Linked DNA regions of Bacillus pumilus. The protein of the gene in region 2 interacts with the protein of the main gene of each other region in a pairwise test. Links are inferred from orthologs where the notes say so. Each region holds a gene or a part of one and is shown on either strand. Other genes may lie near its edges. The genes, in order: groL, grpE and GPS65_RS06095.

The links.
Region 1: the proteins of grpE (region 2) and groL interact in binary tests that used the Escherichia coli proteins (3 or more experiments, as listed by UniProt). The link is inferred for Bacillus pumilus from one-to-one orthologs.
Region 3: the proteins of grpE (region 2) and GPS65_RS06095 interact in binary tests that used the Escherichia coli proteins (3 or more experiments, as listed by UniProt). The link is inferred for Bacillus pumilus from one-to-one orthologs.

What each region holds. Positions count from the first base shown.
Region 1 is NZ_CP047089.1:2,447,505-2,450,543, reverse strand. Bases 125-3,002 are described here. They hold groL (chaperonin GroEL), read right to left. Parts: upstream 2,442-3,002; coding sequence 807-2,441; downstream 125-806. Other genes in these bases: groES (co-chaperone GroES), read right to left, coding at 2,498-2,782; GPS65_RS12165 (hypothetical protein), read right to left, coding at 125-267. In the rest of the region: more of GPS65_RS12165, read right to left, coding at 1-124; GPS65_RS12150 (CPBP family intramembrane glutamic endopeptidase), read left to right, coding at 3,013-3,039.
Region 2 is NZ_CP047089.1:3,184,844-3,187,939, forward strand. The notes cover bases 1-2,935. They hold grpE (nucleotide exchange factor GrpE), read right to left. Parts: upstream 1,780-2,935; coding sequence 1,222-1,779; downstream 1-1,221. Other genes in these bases: dnaK (molecular chaperone DnaK), read right to left, coding at 1-1,197; hrcA (heat-inducible transcriptional repressor HrcA), read right to left, coding at 1,843-2,874. In the rest of the region: radical SAM family heme chaperone HemW, read right to left, coding at 2,956-3,096. UniProt on the Escherichia coli protein: Participates actively in the response to hyperosmotic and heat shock by preventing the aggregation of stress-denatured proteins, in association with DnaK and GrpE. It is the nucleotide exchange factor for DnaK and may function as a thermosensor.
Region 3 is NZ_CP047089.1:1,269,415-1,272,466, reverse strand. What follows is about bases 60-2,950. They hold GPS65_RS06095 (Nramp family divalent metal transporter), read left to right. Parts: upstream 60-811; coding sequence 812-2,089; downstream 2,090-2,950. Other genes in these bases: GPS65_RS06085 (hypothetical protein), read left to right, coding at 2,828-2,950; GPS65_RS06090 (GNAT family N-acetyltransferase), read left to right, coding at 2,160-2,729; GPS65_RS06100 (GlsB/YeaQ/YmgE family stress response membrane protein), read left to right, coding at 329-589; GPS65_RS06105 (EcsC family protein), read right to left, coding at 60-172. In the rest of the region: more of GPS65_RS06105, read right to left, coding at 1-59; more of GPS65_RS06085, read left to right, coding at 2,951-3,052. UniProt on the Escherichia coli protein: H(+)-stimulated, divalent metal cation uptake system. Involved in manganese and iron uptake. Can also transport cadmium, cobalt, zinc and to a lesser extent nickel and copper. Involved in response to reactive oxygen.

The DNA.
Region 1 (3,039 bases), 740 kb from region 2 along the record:
ATAGAGCAAATCAGCCAATTCAAGCGCAACGATATCGTTATCCTCAACTTCTAACGCCTGTCCAATACGTTGAATCAGCCAATGCAAATCTGCTTTCTTTTCAATCGGAACATACATGATTTGATGAATATAATCCGTATCCTTCGCTTGTAAAATCCGCTCAGCCGCTTCCTTTGACAGCGCCCCAATTTCTGTAGAAGATATATTCACAACCGCTAATTCATCCTCTGATCTCACTTGATTCATTTGCAGCAAGTTTTGGTCCATCTCGACTCACTCCCCATTTCTCAGATACTTTTATTATAAGGAATTGATCTGATTTTTTATGGAAATAGTGGATTTTTTTATGTAATTTTAAAGAAAATGTGACATTATAAGCCAAGGTATCTTATATCTCTCAAATAAAAAAGCACTCTTGATCATAAGAGTGCTTTCTATGTAACTTTCAAATGTTTACAGCATGATTGTTCATCTTTCTCTTCAAACGTATTACACATAGCAATAAAAATCCCACTCCCTATTCGGAAGTGGAATTTCACTCTTTCTTTATTTATCACGCTTTTTCGATCCAAACAATCCAAATACGACGGCCAATGCAACAATAATCGCTACCCAAGTAGTAAAGCCCATGTGATCACCGCTTTTCTTTTTAAAATCATCTCATTTCTTCATTTTAGATAAAAATTTTAAAATCACTGTCTCTTATGTAAACGATTGAGAAGCGGCGAAGGTTTCAATTCATTATTATTTCTGACTAGATGAAGACAAAACAAAAACCCCTATATTTCAAGGGGTTTTTGCGGGTGTTACATCATTCCACCCATTCCACCCATGCCGCCCATATCTGGCATTCCGCCGCCTGAGCCGCCTTCTTCTGGTTTGTCAGCAACGACTGCTTCAGTTGTTAGAAGCATTGCTGCAACAGAAGCTGCGTTTTGAAGTGCAGAGCGAGTTACTTTTGTTGGGTCAACGATTCCTTTTTCGATCATGTTTACCCATTCGTTTGTTGCTGCGTTGAAGCCTACGCCAATTTCTTCGTTTTTCAAGCGCTCAACGATGACTGATCCTTCAAGACCTGCGTTGTGAGCGATTTGACGAATTGGCTCTTCAAGAGAACGTAGAACGATGTTCACACCTGTTTGAACGTCTCCATCTGCTTCGATTGAAGTGACTTTTTTGTATACATTTACAAGTGCTGTACCACCACCGGATACAATACCTTCTTCAACTGCTGCACGAGTTGAGTTGAGTGCATCCTCGATGCGTAGTTTACGCTCTTTTAGTTCTGTTTCAGTTGCAGCACCAACTTTGATGACAGCGACGCCACCAGCTAGTTTAGCAAGACGTTCTTGTAATTTTTCTTTATCGAATTCAGAAGTTGTTTCTTCAACTTGCGCACGGATTTGGTTCACACGTGCTGCGATTTGAGCAGAATCTCCTGAGCCTTCTACGATTGTTGTGTTTTCTTTTGTCACAACGACTTTAGAAGCGCGGCCAAGCTGACCGATTTCAGTTGATTTTAGGTCAAGTCCTAGGTCTTCTGTGATTAACTCTCCGCCAGTTAGAACAGAGATGTCCTCAAGCATAGCTTTACGACGATCACCGAATCCAGGTGCTTTTACTGCCACTGCGTTGAATGTTCCACGAAGTTTGTTCACAACAAGAGTTGCAAGTGCTTCGCCTTCTACATCTTCAGCAATGAGCAATAATGGTTTTCCTTGTTGTACAACTTGCTCAAGTACTGGAAGGATTTCTTGAATGTTTGTGATCTTTTTATCAGTGATTAAGATGTAAGGATTTTCAAGAACTGCTTCCATCTTATCAGAATCCGTCACCATGTATGGTGAAGCATATCCGCGGTCAAACTGCATTCCTTCAACCACTTCAAGCTCAGTTGTGAATCCTTTAGATTCTTCGATTGTGATCACGCCGTCGTTACCTACACGCTCCATTGCTTCAGCAATTAGGCTTCCAACTTCTTCATCTGCTGCAGAAATAGACGCAACTTGAGCAATTGATTCTTTGCCTTCGATTGGTTTAGAAATCTCGTGCAAGCCTTCAAGAGCTACTTTTACTGCTTCTTCGATCCCTTTACGAACGCCAACAGGGTTTGCACCAGCTGTTACGTTTTTAAGACCTTCACGGATCATCGCTTGAGCTAGAACTGTTGCAGTTGTTGTACCGTCACCAGCTACGTCGTTTGTTTTGCTTGCAACTTCAGCCACAAGTTTTGCACCCATGTTTTCAAATGCATCTTCTAATTCGATTTCTTTTGCAATCGTTACACCATCATTTGTGATAAGTGGAGAACCGAATTTTTTCTCTAGAACTACGTTACGTCCTTTAGGTCCTAAAGTGACTTTTACAGCATCTGCAAGTGCATCTACACCACGTAACATTGCGCGACGTGCTTCTTCACTGAACTTAATATCTTTTGCCATAATAACGAAACCTCCTCAGTCTTTTTAAAAATTTATTTCAAAGTTTTTTTATGTGATTAACCAATAACAGCTAAAATGTCGCTCTCACGAAGGATTAAATATTCTTTGCCTTCATATTTCACTTCAGTGCCTGCATATTTTGAGAAGATAATGCGGTCGCCTGTGTTTACTTCTAACGCAACGCGCTCACCACTTTCAAGTACACGACCTGAACCTGCTGCAACAATTTTACCTTCTTGCGGTTTTTCTTTTGCAGAATCCGGTAACACAATACCGCTAGCGGTTTTTTCCTCAGATTCAACGAGTTCAATGATTACGCGATCGCCTAATGGCTTTAACATAAGAAACAACCTCCTCAATTTTTATATGTAGTCTTTTTTTAGCACTCATCACCAGTGAGTGCTAACACATTTATTATAATAAAGAATGTCTTCTGCAATTTCAAGTAAAAACCTTTAAAAATTTTTACGCTTTCATGATCTTTTTTCAACTCAGATTCTTTCCTTTTCATCGAAAAAGAAGACTTGTGTTACAATAAATCTAGTTCTTTTAGTAAAGGGGTTTTCGTTACTTGAAAAAACAATATTGGTACATCATC
Region 2 (3,096 bases):
AGCTGTTGAGAATACTTGAGATTTACTTGTTGGAATTGTTGTATTACGTTCAATCAGCTTTGTGAATACGCCGCCCATTGTTTCAATTCCTAAAGAAAGTGGTGTTACGTCAAGAAGAACAACGTCTTTGACATCTCCTGTGATGACTCCACCTTGGATCGCCGCACCAAGAGCAACCACTTCATCAGGGTTTACACCTTTATGAGGCTCTTTGCCTGTTTCTTTTTTAATTGCTTCTTGTACTGCAGGAATACGAGTTGATCCACCAACAAGGATGACTTTATCAATCTCACTAGCAGATAAACCAGCATCTTTTAATGATTGACGTACAGGTGTCATTGTACGCTCTACAAGGTCTGCAGAAAGCTCTTCGAATTTAGCACGCGTTAGCGTTAATTCAAGATGAAGAGGACCTGCATCTCCAGCTGTGATAAATGGCAATGAGATTTGTGTAGAAGATACACCAGAAAGATCTTTTTTCGCTTTTTCAGCAGCATCTTTTAAACGCTGAAGCGCCATTTTATCTTTTGAAAGGTCAATGCCATTTTCTTTTTTGAATTCAGCCACTAGGTGATCAATGATCACTTGGTCAAAATCGTCTCCACCTAGACGGTTGTCCCCAGCAGTTGAGCGTACTTCAAAGACGCCGTCTCCAAGCTCAAGGACTGATACGTCAAATGTACCGCCACCAAGGTCATATACAAGGATTGTTTGATCTTCATCTGTTTTATCTAAACCATAAGCAAGCGCAGCTGCTGTTGGTTCGTTGATGATACGTTCTACTTCAAGACCAGCAATTTTACCAGCATCTTTTGTTGCTTGACGTTCTGCATCGTTGAAGTAAGCAGGAACTGTGATAACAGCTTTTGTTACTTCTTCGCCAAGGTAGCCTTCAGCGTATGATTTAAGATGTTGAAGAATGATTGCAGAGATTTCCTGCGGCGTGTAGTTCTTGCCTTCAACTTCTACTTTATAATCTGTACCCATATGTCTTTTAACAGACATGATTGTGTTCGGGTTTGTAATTGATTGGCGTTTCGCTACTTCACCAACTTGGCGCTCTCCATTTTTAAAAGCGACAACAGATGGTGTTGTACGTGCTCCTTCAGCGTTTGCAATGACTTTTGGCTCTCCGCCTTCAAGTACTGCAACACATGAGTTTGTTGTTCCTAAGTCAATCCCAATGATTTTACTCATAATCGATGACCTCCCATTATGTAGTTATTGATTTACTTTTACCATTGATGGACGAATAACTCGGTCTTTGAGTTTATAGCCCTTTTGCAATTCTTCTACGACGATATTTGAATCGAAGTTTTCATCTTCAACTTGCATGACGGCTTGATGAAGGTTTGGATCGAACTCTTTGCCGACAGCTTCAATTGGTTCAACGCCTTCATTTTTCAACGCTTCTACCAGCTGGCGGTAAACCATTTGCATTCCTTCTAATAAACTTTTCGCCTGCTCATTGTCTGGATCAATTCCAAGCGCTCTTTCAAAGTTGTCAAGAGCTGGGAGAAGATCACTGACAACATGTTGAGAACGATATTTTTGCACGGTCTCCACTTCAGTTCGAGCACGGCGTTTATAGTTTTCAAAATCTGCTTGAACACGCAGAATTTTGTTTTCTTTTTCATCTAGAAGCTGCTGCAATTCATCAATCTTCTCTTGGAAGGCAGACTGTTCATCGTGCTTTACTTCCTCAGTTTCTGCTTGAACTGCTTCTTCTTGTGCTTCAACCTCTGCTGCTTGCTCAGGTGTCTGTTTTTCTTCTGACATTGTGTTCACCTCCCTCAAAAGATTCAAGAATACGAAGGGGCTGTGCCCCTATCTTTTATCACCCTACTCATCATACAAATTGGAAAGTGCGTTTGACAAGTCTTTTGATACATGATGCAAAAGACTAACGACTCGCCCGTAATCCATGCGGGTTGGTCCGATGACGGCAATGGAGCCGAGTGATTTTTGATCAATCGAATAAGTCGCTGTGATCAAACTGCAGTTCTCCATTGCTTCCAAGTTGTTTTCTGAACCGATTTTAATGGTGATGCCTTGCTGATTTGGATGAAACAGCTGCATGACATCATTCTTTTGCTCAATCAGCATCATGAGTGAGCGAATACGGTCGATGTCATGAAATTCAGGCTGATTCAACATATTAATCTTCCCGCCAAAGAAAAGTTTTGATTCATTTTGTGTTGATGTAAATGTGTTGCCGAGCGCATCTAAAATGTGATCATAATCTTTTAAATGTGTGCGCAAAAGCATGACCACTTCTTTATACATCCTGTCCTTCAACTGGTCCATCGGAACGCCAGCTAAGCGGCTATTCAAAATATTCATCAGCTTCTCAATATCGGAGACATCGAGATGCTCAGAGAAGGTAATGGTTTTGTTTTCAACATGTCCGCTGTCTGTAATCATGATCGCGACTGCTTTGTTTGGCTGAACGGGGACAAGCTGAATTTGCTTTAATCGATTTTCACTCAGCTTTGGACCAAGCACGATCGATGTATAGTTTGTGAGATCTGATAAAATTTCCGCCGATTTTTGAACTGTTTTTTCAAGCTCAAAAATTTTCTCCTGAAAAGCCGACTGGATGAGCACAAGCTCGTTAGACGACAGTTTTCGCGGAGAGAGCAAATGATCTACATAATAACGATATCCTTTTTCTGAAGGAATTCTTCCTGATGAAGAATGGGTCTTTTCGATAAAACCAAGTTCCTCCAAATCAGCCATTTCGTTTCTAATCGTCGCAGAGCTGAATGTGATGTCCTCTTTTTTGGAAAGAGTCCTTGACCCAACTGGCTGCGCCGAACGAATAAAGTCATTAATGATGACTTGCAGAATCAAAAGCTGACGATTTGTTAACATCATCATCACCCCTGTTAGCACTCTCTTTCAACGAGTGCTAATTGTATAAACAAAATTACCAAACTCAAATTAAAATGTCAATTATAACTCACCGAGAAACGCTTGAAATACTTCATTTCCTAACAATTTTCCTTTTCTTGTTAAACGAATGCCAATATCATCTTTTACAATGAGACCTTTTTCTTCTAATTCTTCAAGAACCGAGGGAAAAAGAGCCTCTGG
Region 3 (3,052 bases), 1.9 Mb from region 2 along the record:
CCATTTCATCTAGCAGCACACCGATTTTTTTCTGGATAAAGGCAGGCGTCAGCTTGTCCAGCATTTGAAATGGCAAACGGCTGAGTTTCTCCCAAAACCATACCTTTTGCTGGTCTTTCTCCCACTTTTCAATTTCTTTTAATTGTGCTTTTAGCCACTCTCTTTCCTCCATTGTAATTGCCTCCTTAGATGCCGCTCAAGTATTTGTCTGTTATTATACACAATCCTTTCCCATCATACGTATAGAACATTGAAGCGGTTTCGAAAGGTTTGAAACTTTTTCAAAACGGTTATTGCTTAATACAAACAAAAAAGAGGAGTGATCAACATGTTAGGATTTCTAATTTCATTAGTTGTGGCGATTGTCATCGGCCTTATCGGCAGTGCACTCGCTGGAGGTAGTGTACCAGGAGGATGGATCGGTTCAATGATTGCAGGACTTGCAGGTGCTTGGATTGGTCACGGATTGCTTGGAACGTGGGGTCCTAGTTTGGCAGGCTTTGCGATCATTCCAGCCATCTTAGGCGCAGCGATCTTTGTCATTATCTTAAGCCTGATCTTCCGTAGTGTGGGATCAAGGGTTTCATAAAAAAACAAATAACAGAGGAAGCAGTAGGGACACCGTCTAAAAGGCGGTGTTTTTTATGTGTTGGATTGACAAGGTATCTATTTTTTTCACTTACATAAGATAAACAAACCTATTAGTTCAGATAGTTGACTTTTCATGAAGATGGGCATATGATGATTAAAAATTGCATCAAGGAAACATTTTGTGCCCAAGCAAAACTTTGTAGAATCTAGGTGATGACATATGACAAACAAATACATCGAGGCACAGGCACACATGTCAGAGGCAGCTGAGCGTGCACTTGAGGGGAAAGTCAAAGGATTTAGAAGACTCCTTCCTTTTCTCGGCCCTGCTTTTATCGCAGCCATTGCTTATATTGATCCAGGAAATTTTGCCACCAACATTGCGGCTGGCTCCAAATATGGATACCTCCTTTTATGGGTGATTCTCATATCAAATCTCATGGCTTTGCTCATTCAGTCCTTATCCGCAAAGCTCGGAATCGCGACAGGTAAAAACTTACCTGAAATCGCACGTGAAGAGTTTCCAAAACCCGTTTCGATCGGTTTATGGATTCAAGGAGAGCTCGTCATTATTGCCACGGATTTAGCTGAGTTTATCGGGGCGGCACTTGGTTTATACTTGCTCTTTCGAATCCCGCTGCTCGAAGCATCTATTATCGCAGCTATCGGCTCATTTGCGATATTGGAACTGCAAAGACGAGGATATCGAGCTTTAGAAGCAGGTATTACAGGCATGCTGTTCGTTGTCGTGATCGCTTTCGCTGTTCAAACCTTTGTCGCTAAACCCGATATCGCAAGTGTCGCTGGCGGACTGTTCATTCCAAAATTTGATGGCGCAGACAGTGTGCTGCTTGCCGCTGGAATTTTAGGTGCGACCGTGATGCCTCACGCAATTTACTTACATTCAGCTTTAACCCAAAGAAGAGTCGTCGGCAGAACGGAAAAGGAGAAAAAGCAGATTTTCCGCTTTGAGTTTTTAGATATCCTCATTGCAATGATCGTCGCCGGAGCCATCAATGCCAGCATGTTGATTGTGGCTGCCGCTTTATTTTATAAAAATGGCCTTTTTGTTGAAGATTTAGATGTTGCGTTTCAGCATTTTGGTACACTCGCAGGACCTGTATCAGCCATTTTATTTGGTGTAGGTCTGCTTGTAGCCGGACTATCCAGCTCTTCTGTCGGTACATTGTCAGGCGATATCATTATGCAGGGCTTTATTCAATACCGAATTCCGCTTTATGTTCGCCGGCTGATTACCATCATTCCTCCTATTGCGATTATTGCATCTGGAGTGAATCCGACCTCCGCACTTGTGATGAGTCAGGTCGTCTTATCGTTTGGGATTGCCTTTGCTTTAATTCCGCTCATTTTATTTACAAGTAAAAAACGAATTATGGGTGAATTAACGAATGCCCGCTGGGTGACAGGAATATCTTGGGTGATAGCAGCTCTTGTTGTAGCACTTAATCTTTTCTTAATTGTAGATACGTTTATGTAAAAGACAGTGTTGAGCTGTCTTTTTCTTTCCAAATGGTTATGGTAGAATTCCCCTGAGAGGATGTGGGTACATGTTTGTTTATCAGGATCAAGAGATATCCATGCGGTTGCTTGAGCCAAGAGACGCAAGAAGTCTGTATTTGCTCATCCAGCGGTCGAGAGAGCATTTACGTGAATGGATGCTTTGGGTGGATTCAACTCAGACAGAGGAAGACAGTATGATGTTTATCCAAGGTGCGATGCAGCAAGCGATGCAGAACAACGGGTTTCAAGCGGGCATCTGGTCACATGGAGAACTTGTCGGCATCATTGGCACCCATCAAATTCATTGGATCAATAAAACCGTTTCAATCGGCTATTGGCTCGGAGAAGGCTATCAAGGAAAAGGGATCATGACAAAAGCATGCCAAGCGGTCATTCGCTATTTATTTGAAGAGTGCGGACTGCACCGTATTGAGATTAGGGCTGCTGTCGATAACCAGAAAAGCAGACGTATCCCAGAGCGGTTATCCTTTTCTCTTGAGGGAGTGTTGAGACAATGTGAATGGCTGGGTAATCGCTTTACTGATCATTGTGTGTACGCCCTTTTACAGCCTGAATATATGAAACAAAAAACGGATGCGATGAATCAGCACACTTAATTGTGTCGATTGCATGAATTATTTTACAAAGTGAAGCTTTGTAGTATCCGTTGTGATCCGCATCTGATAAAATAGAAGGAAAAATCGAGGTATGATGTATGTCTCTTATTATTTTATTTTACTTATGGATTGTCCCTTTAGTATTTGGTATTTTCTTCTCATTCCTAACAAAGAAAGCCACCTACAAACGCCGCTTTGTCCCATCCTATAGCATGATAGGGCTCAGCATCGTTTTTCTCATTCTGGCACTCGTCTTTTCAGCCAGCCATTTTCTATTTATTTGTGGTATGTTCCTATTTGCCACCACCCTTGTTGGCACAGGC